DNA from 3 places in the Pseudomonas sp. 37 R 15 genome. Region 3 is predicted to be linked to each of the others. Evidence: riboswitches for the same ligand, from Rfam matches in the RefSeq annotation. Region 3 holds a riboswitch; each other region holds the start of a gene.

Region 1 (3,270 bases), on a different contig from region 3:
ACCAACAGCGTCCAGGCGCCAACGCCCCCGCGCTTTGGGACACATCCTTGCGTGTCGACGATCCCTACTATCGCGCAGGCTCCGGTAAACCCTCGTGGTCTACGGAGGCGATGGCGCGCAACATTGACAGGAGGGGGCGTCGGTTGACAGACAGCAATCGCGATGGCGTCGTGCGGGTCGGTTATACGTTTAATGAAGTTGCATCACAGGAAAGCAAGTTTAACGAAACACAAAAAGCACAGGCCAGACGTTCAATGCAATCCTGGGCGGATGTGGCGAATATCAAGTTTGAAGAAGATGCTGTTGACGCTGAAGCGCGGCTGCGGTTCGTCAACAGTGACAACCAGCAGCCACCGGTGGCGGACGGCTTGTTCTCGAGTTATCAAGGACGGGTACGGGTTAACCCCGACTATTCGGATAACCGCGCGCCGGCAGTCAACAGCTTCGCGCGCCAAACGCTCACTCACGAGATCGGACACACATTGGGCGCCGCGCATACGGGCAATTATGATGCGTCGTGGGGGCCTTCCAACTATGCAGACCACGCCGCCTACGCACAAGACAGTCGGGGCCACTCCGTCATGAGTTATTTTGCGCCGGGCAATACCGGTCAGGACTTCAAGGGCCAACATGCCTCGTCGCCGTTGATGGCTGACATTGCCTGGTCTCAGCGGGTCTATGGTGCCAATCACCAGACCCGTAACACCGATACCACCTACGGGTTCAACTCCAATACCCAGCGAGACGACCTGTCCTTGAGTTCATCGCGCAACCGTGCTGTCTTTTGCGTCTGGGATGGGGGTGGCAACGATACGTTGGACTTCTCCGGATATCATCAGGACCAGGTGATCAACTTGCGTGCCGAATCCTTCTGCGACGTAGGGGGAATGAAGGGCAATGTGTCCATCGCCAAGGGCGTTGTCCTGGAAAACGCCATCGGTGGTTCGGGCAATGACGTGCTGATCGGAAATGACGCCGACAACCGCCTCAAAGGCGGCGCCGGGGCGGACCGCATGCGCGGCGGTGCGGGCAGCGATACGTTTGTATACGACAATGCCGGTGATTCGACGTTGTACGCCCCGGACCAGGTGACCGACTTTGTCAGTGGTCAGGACAAAATCGATATTGGCGCGCTGTTGCGCAAACATGACATCCGTTCGCTGACATTCGTCAGCCAGTTCACCGGGCGGGCAGGCGAGGTGGGCGTGGGCTACGATCCGCACACGAACGAGTCGTGGGTCGTACTCGACTTGACCGGCAATGGCGAGATTGACCTGTACCTCGAGAGCCAGGGGCAAATACTGCATACCGATATTGTTGGCGATGTACCTGTCAGCTATCACTACGCCTGAACCTTCCATCGCGGCTACGGGACATTGACCGCAGACCGCGCACTGCGTAGCCTTGCCTGCTCGAGGTTCTTCGGCTGCGGCCGAAGCTAAGAAGGGAACGCGGTACAAGCCGCGGCTGCCCCCGCAACTGTGAAGGGTTCACCTGACTGCAATGCCACTGCCGATACGGCGGGAAGGCGCAGCCGGCGCCGGTCGCAAGACCCGCAAGCCCCAAGCCAGGAGACCTGCCTCGCAATCGATTTTTCAATTCAACCGGGCGGGGTGATCCGGTGACGAAACCCGCTGCTGCGCGCCGCCGCAGGGCCTGTCGTCCCGTATGCCCGCCCCAAAGGGCATCCGATGAAAACACTGGCCAAACTCCCCGTCACCATCGTTACCGGCTTTCTCGGCTCGGGCAAGACTACGTTGCTGCGTCATATGCTCGACAACGCCCAGGGCCGTCGCATTGCCGTGATCGTCAACGAGTTTGGCGAGCTGGGCATTGACGGTGAAATCCTCAAGCAGTGTTCCATCGGTTGCACCGAGGAAGAAGCCAATGGCCGCGTGTACGAACTGGCCAACGGTTGCCTGTGCTGCACCGTTCAGGAAGAGTTCTTCCCGGTGATGCGCGAACTGGTGGCCCGACGCGGCGACCTTGACCACATTCTCATCGAAACCTCGGGCCTGGCCTTGCCCAAGCCATTGGTCCAGGCCTTCCAATGGCCGGAAATCCGCAATGCGTGCACCGTGGACGCGGTGATTACCGTGGTCGACAGCCCGGCCGTGGCTGCCGGCACCTTCGCCGCGTTTCCGGATCAAGTCGATGCCCAGCGCAAACTCGACCCGAACCTGGACCACGAGTCGCCTTTGCACGAATTGTTCGCCGACCAATTGGCCAGCGCCGACCTGGTGATCCTCAACAAATCCGACCTGATCAGCGCCGAAGACCTGGCCCGCGTGCGCCTGGAAGTCGCTGAAGAGCTGCCGCCGGCGGTGAAGATCATCGAAGCCAGCAGCGGTCGCCTGCCGTTGGACGTGCTGATTGGCCTGGGTGCGGGCTCGGAGGAGCACATTGATGCTCGCCACAGCCATCATGATCATCACCACGACGGTGAGGACCCCCTTAATCACGACCACGATCACGACGCCTTCGACTCGATCTCCATCGACCTGCCTCAAGCAGACGAAGCCCTGTTGCTCGACGCCCTGACCCAACTGGTGGTGCAGCACGGCATCCTGCGCGTCAAAGGTTTCGCTGCGATCCCGAACAAGCCGATGCGCCTGCTGATCCAGGGCGTGGGCACGCGCTTCGACAAGCACTTTGACCGGGCCTGGGGCTTGGAAGAAGCACGCACCACGCGCCTGGTGCTGATCGGCCAGGAACTGGATGCCGCCGGCCTCGAAGCGCAACTGCGCGCTGCCCTCAGCGTTTAACCATGCACCTGCTCAGGACCCAGCCCGGTGGTTTCGTCGCGGACGACACTATCGCCGACCTTGGCCAAACCCCTGCCGAACTGGTGATCCTGTGCAGCGGCGATTCCAGCCTGGCGCTGCTCGCCGAAGCGGCGCAGCAGTTGCCCGAGGATTACCCCAGCCTGCGCCTGGCCAACCCGATGCAGGTGCAGAACCACGCCTCGGTCGACCTGTACGTCGATGAGGTGCTGCGCCACGCCAAGGTCATCCTGATTTCCTTGCATGGCGGCATCGGTTATTGGCGCTACGGCATCGAGCGCCTGGTGGAACTGGCCGAGCGCGGCGTCACGCTGATCCTGATGCCGGGGGATGATCGTCCGGACCCGGAACTCAGCGGCCTGAGCACCGTCGCCGCCGAACAGCGCGAGCGTCTGTGGCACTTTTTGCGCCAGGGTGGCCTGGGCAATGCGCTGGACTTTTATCACTGTCTGGCCAGTGCCCATCTGGGCCGCGACTATGCCTGGGC
Region 2 (3,270 bases), on a different contig from region 3:
CATCCGCCCCTGCCGATAGACCGCCTCGGCCCCGCGCCCACCATTGGGGCTAAGCCCGCGGGCGATCGGCTCCAACGCTGTGCTGGTCAAGGAGTGATGATAGGTATGCCCGCGCAACGTGCCCTCGGGCAGCTCCACGATTTGCAGCGCCAGGGCGGCCAATTTCTTTTGCATCACTGCATCGCCCTGCAGCAGACCGAGCAGTTCGGCGCGGTTGCCGTCGACATCGGTCAGCGAGTCGAGCAAATACAGCATGCCGCCACACTCGGCGAGCAATGGCTTGCCGGCGGCATGATGGGCGCGGATCGCCTCAAGCATTGCAGTATTTTGCGACAGCGCCAGGTGATGCAGTTCCGGGTAGCCACCTGGCAGGTACAGGCTGTCGGCGTCAGGCAACGCATGATCGTGAAGGGGCGAGAAAAACGTGAGCTGCGCGCCCATGGCCCGCAGCAGGTCGAGGCTGGCGCCGTAGGTAAAGGCGAAGGCTTCGTCGCGGGCTACCGCAATGCGTACCCCGGCGAGCAAGGGCTCGGCCTCGATGACTTCGGGCGCGGCAAACATTACCGGCGGCGGCACGGCCACTTCGCAACTGCTGCCCAGCGCTTGGGCGGCGGCGTCCAGGCGCGCGTCGAGGTCATTCAGTTCGCTGGCTTGCACCAGGCCCAGGTGACGGCTGGGCAATTCGATGCCGGTTTCGCGCGACAGCGCGCCGTACCAACGCAAGCCTTCGGTCAGGCTGCCCTCCAGCAACTGCGCATGGCGCAGTGTGCCGACGCGGTTGGCGAGCACCCCGGCGAAGGGCAGGTCCGGCTGGTAGCGTGCCAGGCCTAACGCGAGCGCGCCGAAGGTCTGCGCCATGGCCGTGCCGTCGATCACGCCCAGCACCGGCACCCCGAAATGCCGCGCCAGGTCGGCGCTGGAAGGGGTGCCGTCGAACAGGCCCATCACGCCTTCGATCAGGATCAGGTCGGCCTCACCCGCCGCTTCCCACAACAAGCGACGACTTTCCTGCTCGCCGACCATCCACATGTCCAATTGATACACCGGCGCGCCACTGGCGCGTTCGTGAATCATCGGGTCAAGGAAGTCCGGCCCGCATTTGAATACGCGAACCTTGCGCCCCAGGTTGCGGTGCAAACGCGCCAACGCGGCGGTGACCGTGGTTTTGCCCTGGCCGGACGCCGGTGCGGCGATCAATACGGCCGGGCAATGACGGGGCTGATTCAAAGTTCGACGCCTTTCTGAGCCTTGATACCGGCCTGGAACGCGTGCTTGAGCATGCCCATGTCGGTGACGGTATCGGCCATTTCGATCAGTTCCGGCTTGGCACCCCGGCCGGTGACCACCACGTGCTGCATCGGCGGGCGGGCTTGCAGGTCGCCGAGCACCTGGTCCAGGTCAAGGTAGCCGTGCTTGAGGGCGATGTTCAACTCGTCCAGCACCACCAGGCCGATGGAGGGGTCATTCAGCATCGCCCTGGATACCGCCCAGGCCGCTTCGGCGGCGGCGATATCGCGCTGGCGATCCTGGGTTTCCCAGGTAAAGCCCTCGCCCATCACATGGAAGCGCACTTGCTCGGGGAAACGGCGGAAGAACATCTCTTCGCCGGTACTGTTGCGCCCCTTGATAAACTGCACCACGCCGCACTGCATGCCATGGCCCATGGCCCGGGCCAGCATGCCGAAGGCCGAGCTGCTCTTGCCCTTGCCGTTGCCGGTCAGCACCAGCAGCAAACCGCACTCATTGGGCGAATTGGCGATGCGTTCATCGATCACGGCTTTTTTGCGCAGCATGCGCGCCAGGTGGCGTTCGTCGCGGTCGGGGGTATCGGTCATGGCAGCTCTCCGTTGGGGCTGGACAAAAAACGGCGGGCAGGAAAAAAACAAAACAGACAGCCAAGCATCGCCCACCGTGATGCTGTTGAATGTTTCAGGCCGGTCTCCGGGCTCATGAGTGGCACTCGGTCTGTGTAAAAGACCGTGCAGGCCGACGGCGCGCCTTCCCATATCGCCTGCGATACAGTGGCCAACAGCGCCGTCTTGACTCATTTACCGTTGCGGGGGCAGCGCCGGAATTGCGGCAGCACTGTGTACAAGTGCGCTCACTCACCGGCTTCCCTGTTTCACTCTGTCGACGCGTACGCCACGGAGCACCTGAAACAAGCCGCGAAGGTTAGTGGGTTGGGGGTGGAGCGTCAATTAAAGCTGGTCCTGTACTTGAACCATCAAGGTGATGTGCTTCTCTACCCTTACAGGTATTCAGGAGAACACCATGCATAAAACCAGACTTGCCTTACTGATCATGCTGGCCGGCACCCTCGCCGCCTGCGGAGAAAGCTCTACCCTGCAGGTGACGGATGGCACCGGGCCCTCGCCCAAGCTGCCGGAACCAAACAAGACGCTGATCCCTACCGTGAACATCGCACCAGCTGTCGGCTGGCCCGACGGCGCCAGGCCAACCGCCGCTGCCGGCACGCAAGTGGCCGCATTCGCCGAGGGCCTGGAGCATCCGCGCTGGCTCTATGTGCTGCCCAACGGCGACATACTGGTGGCCGAGACCAACGCACCGCCCAAGCCGGATGACACCAAAGGCATTCGCGGCTGGGTCATGGAAAAAGTCATGGGCCGCGCCGGCGCTGGTGTGCCGAGCCCGAACCGCATCACCCTGCTGCGCGACGCCGACCATGACGGCGTCGCCGAAACGCGCACGGTGTTCCTGGAAAACCTCAACTCGCCGTTCGGCATGGCCCTGGTCGGCAACGACCTGTACGTGGCCGACTCGGACAAGTTGCTGCGCTTCCCCTATCAGCCTGGCGAAACCGCGATCAAGGCGGCCGGCACCAAGGTCGTCGATCTACCGGGCGGCAGCCTCAACCATCACTGGACCAAAAACGTGGTGGCCAGCCAGGATGGCAGCAAGCTGTATGTCAGCGTCGGCTCCAACAGCAACGTCGGCGAGAACGGCCTGGAAGCCGAAGAAGGCCGGGCGGCGATCTGGGAGGTCGACCGCGCCACGGGCCAGCATCGTATTTTCGCCTCCGGCCTGCGCAATCCCAACGGCATGGCCTGGGAACCCCAGAGCGGCAAACTATGGACGGCGGTGAACGAGCGCGATGAGATCGGCAGTGATTTGGTGCCGGACTACATCACTTCGGTCAAGGACGGCGCCTTCTACGGCTGGCCTTTCAGCTATTACGGGCAGCATGTGGATGTGCGCGTCACGCCGCAGAACCCGCAGTTGGTGGCCAAAGCCATCGCGCCGGACTATGCG
Region 3 (3,270 bases):
AGACGCGGGTCTGCCGCCTGGGCCAAATTGTCATGAAATCATGTTGCAGTCGTGTTTATCCAAGGCCCATCAGGAATACCCCATGCCCGCACGTCACGTCAAAATCGACCTGTCCTATCGCCCAAGGCTTGCCGACCTTCGCCCACTGATCACGCCCAGCCCATCCTTGCTGGAGGCCAGGGCTGCGACGCCGCGGGTTACCGCAGCCAAGGACCTGCAGGACCGGCGCGGCTACGCCGAGGATTTTCTCGGCAGCTTCGGTGTGCCCTGGCCCACCCTTGACTCGACCCTGGCAGGCGATGCCCAGCCCGGGCGCCTGGACTACACGCACTTTTCCATCAGTATGTCGCGCTCCCGACGCCTGGCACTGTATGTCGGCGTCAACATCGATGGCGACAAGCACGTGGATATCGTGCGCAGCAACGACACCTGGGCCTACGACGGCCGCCTGCCCCTCGACGCCCAGGTGGGCGAGGACCTCTACGCCGGCAATGGCCTGGACCGTGGTCATCTGGTGCGGCGCCAGGACCCCAACTGGGGAAACGAGGCGAACACCGCCAACCTCGACACCTTCCACTTCACCAACTGCTCGCCGCAGATGAGCGGCTTCAACCAGAAGACCTGGCTGGAACTGGAAGACTACATCCTCGACAACACCCAGCGCTGGAAAGCCCGCGCCAGCGTATTCAGCGGCCCGGTGTTTGGCGACGACGACCGCCTGTACCGTGGCGTGAAAATCCCCCAGGCGTTCTGGAAAGTCGTGGCCTACCTCAGCGACGACGGCAAACCCTCGGCCAGCGCGTACATGATCGACCAGCGCCGCGAGCTGGACCAACTGGACCTGGTATTCGGCCCGCTCAAAACCTACCGGCGCAGCGTGCTGCAGATCGAACAATTGACCGGTATCCGCTTCGGCAACCTGGCCGACTACGACGGTTTCAGCAACGAAGAGCGCGCCACGGGGACGCGGATCGAAGCGCTGATCCGGGGGCCGCAGGATATCCGACTCTGACCACGGCCCATTGTAGGAGCGAGCTTGCACGCGAAGCACCTTAGAGCACCGCGGCGCATCAGGCCGCTCGCGTTATCGTTGACGACCTTCGCGAGCAAGCTCGCTCCTACAGGCCGTGATCGACTACCATAGCGCCGCCGGTTCCCACACGGGACTAACAGGGAATTCGAAACGCCGCCCGCGACGTCAATCGAAACTGCCCCCGCAACTGTAGGTGCTGAGCCTGCTCCCCACTGCCACTGGACGTTGTCCGGGAAGGCCGGAGCGTGGCGACGACGCATCAGTCAGGAGACCTGCCGGCCAAGTGACTCACTAACCGGCGGGGTGTCCGGGAAGGACATCCGCGCCCTGCCAGACCTGCAGCGTTCGAAGGTGTGTTTCCGAGCCGTACCGCCCCTGCTTCACGTACGGTTCACCGGAGATTGCCCCATGCTGCTACGCGTTTCGGCCCTGATCACTGGCCTGGGCTTGTGTGCCCTGGCCCACGCCGCGCCTACTCACTACCCGCTGACGGTCGAGAACTGCGGCAACAGCCTCACCTTCCAGCAAGCCCCCGCGCGCAGCGTGACGATCGGCCAGGCCGCCACCGAGATGCTGTATGCGCTGGGAGTGGGCAATAAAGTGGTCGGTACTTCGCTGTGGTTCAACGATGTGCTGGGGCAGTACAAGGCGCAGAACGACAGCATCGAGCGCCTGGCCAATAACGAGCCGAGCTTCGAGGCGGTCATCGCCAAGCGCCCGCAACTGGTGGCCGCCGAGCTGGAATGGGTGGTCGGCCCTCAAGGCGTGGTGGGTACCCGCGAACAGTTTCACGAACTGAATATTCCCACCTACCTGCTGCCCTCCGACTGCGAAGGCAAGGACAATCTGGTCGGCGCCGACGGCACGCGGCTGGAGCCGTTTCGCATCGAGACGATCTACAAGAGCCTCAGCCAACTGGCCGAGATCTTCGACGTGCAAGCGCGCGGCCAGCAACTGACCGATGAACTCAAGGCGCGCCTGGCCAAGTCGATTGCCACCGCGCAGAGCAAAGGTTTGAAACAGGCCAGCGCGCTGGTGTGGTTCTCCAGCGCCGAAATGGCCAGCGACCCTTACGTGGCCGGCCACAAAGGGGTTCCGCAATTCATGCTGCAAACCCTCGGCCTGCGCAACGTGGTGCAATCGGATGAAGAATGGCCCGCCGTCGGCTGGGAAACCATCGCCAAGGCCAACCCTACCTTCCTGGTGATCGCGCGCATGGACCGCCGCCGCTACCCCGCCGACGACCATGAAAAGAAGCTGGCCTTCCTGCGTAGCGACCCGGTGACGCGCAACATGGACGCGGTGAAACACAACCGCATCATCATCCTCGACGCCCTCGCGCTGCAGGCCAGCCTGCGCACCTTCGACGGCCTGGAACAGCTGGCCGCCGCCATCGACGGCTACAACCTGCCGCAATGATACGGACCCTGCTCGCCCTCACGCTGCTGCTGATCGCCCTGCTTGCCGGTGTGGCCATCGGCGAAACCGCTATCTCGCCGCAGGTGGTGCTCCAGGTGCTCGCCAACAAACTGTGGGCGGCTGGCTATGTGCTCGATCCCATCGATGAAGGCGTGGTATGGAACTACCGCCTGACCCGCGCCCTGGTCGCCGGTGCCTGTGGTGCGGGCCTGGCGACTTGTGGGGTGATCCTGCAATCGTTGCTGCGCAACCCGTTGGCCGACCCGTATTTGCTGGGCATCAGCGCCGGCGCCTCGACCGGTGCGGTGCTGATTGCCTTGCTCGGGGTGGGCGGCGGTTTGATTTCGTTGTCGGCGGGCGCCTTTGTCGGCGCCATGGCCGCGTTTGCACTGGTGATCCTGCTGGCGCGGGCCAGCGGTTCCGCCAGCGGCACCGGCCAGATCATCCTCGCCGGCATCGCCGGTTCGCAGTTGTTCAATGCGCTCACCGCGTTCCTGATTACCAAATCCGCCAGCTCCGAACAGGCCCGCGGCATCATGTTCTGGCTGCTGGGCAACCTCAGCGGCGTGCGCTGGCCATCGGTGTGGCTGGCGGTGCCGGTGGCGGTCGCAGGGCTGGTGGTGTGCCTGTGGCACCGACGTGCATTGGATGCGTTTACCTTCGGCACCGATTCGGCGGCCTCGCTGGGCATCCCGGTGCGTCGCGTGCAGGTTGTGCTGGTGGGCTGCGCGGCAGTGGTCACGGCGGTGATGGTGTCGATTGTCGGTTCCATCGGGTTTGTCGGGCTGGTGATCCCCCATGCCGTGCGCTTGATGCTC

What was found. A riboswitch is a leader RNA that binds a small molecule or an ion and turns the genes downstream of it on or off. The one in region 3 is predicted to bind cobalamin.
Region 1: linked by a shared signal. The riboswitch ahead of cobW (cobalamin biosynthesis protein CobW) and the one ahead of BFQ04_RS23780 (ABC transporter substrate-binding protein) in region 3 are both predicted to bind cobalamin.
Region 2: linked by a shared signal. The riboswitch ahead of cobO (cob(I)yrinic acid a,c-diamide adenosyltransferase) and the one ahead of BFQ04_RS23780 (ABC transporter substrate-binding protein) in region 3 are both predicted to bind cobalamin.

The regions. Positions count from the first base shown of each region.
Region 1 covers NZ_CVTV01000015.1:24,265-27,534, forward strand. The annotation lists gene BFQ04_RS03750 (M10 family metallopeptidase C-terminal domain-containing protein) at 1-1,352, shown strand, start outside; cobalamin riboswitch at 1,399-1,599, shown strand; gene cobW (cobalamin biosynthesis protein CobW) at 1,692-2,765, shown strand; gene cobN (cobaltochelatase subunit CobN) at 2,768-3,270, shown strand, end outside.
Region 2 covers NZ_CVTV01000018.1:76,305-79,574, forward strand. The annotation lists gene BFQ04_RS04240 (cobyrinate a,c-diamide synthase) at 1-1,227, opposite strand, end outside; gene cobO (cob(I)yrinic acid a,c-diamide adenosyltransferase) at 1,224-1,835, opposite strand; cobalamin riboswitch at 1,915-2,172, opposite strand; gene BFQ04_RS04250 (PQQ-dependent sugar dehydrogenase) at 2,272-3,270, shown strand, end outside.
Region 3 covers NZ_CVTV01000059.1:30,001-33,270, reverse strand. The annotation lists gene BFQ04_RS23785 (DNA/RNA non-specific endonuclease) at 83-1,012, shown strand; cobalamin riboswitch at 1,134-1,328, shown strand; gene BFQ04_RS23780 (ABC transporter substrate-binding protein) at 1,442-2,452, shown strand; gene BFQ04_RS23775 (FecCD family ABC transporter permease) at 2,449-3,270, shown strand, end outside.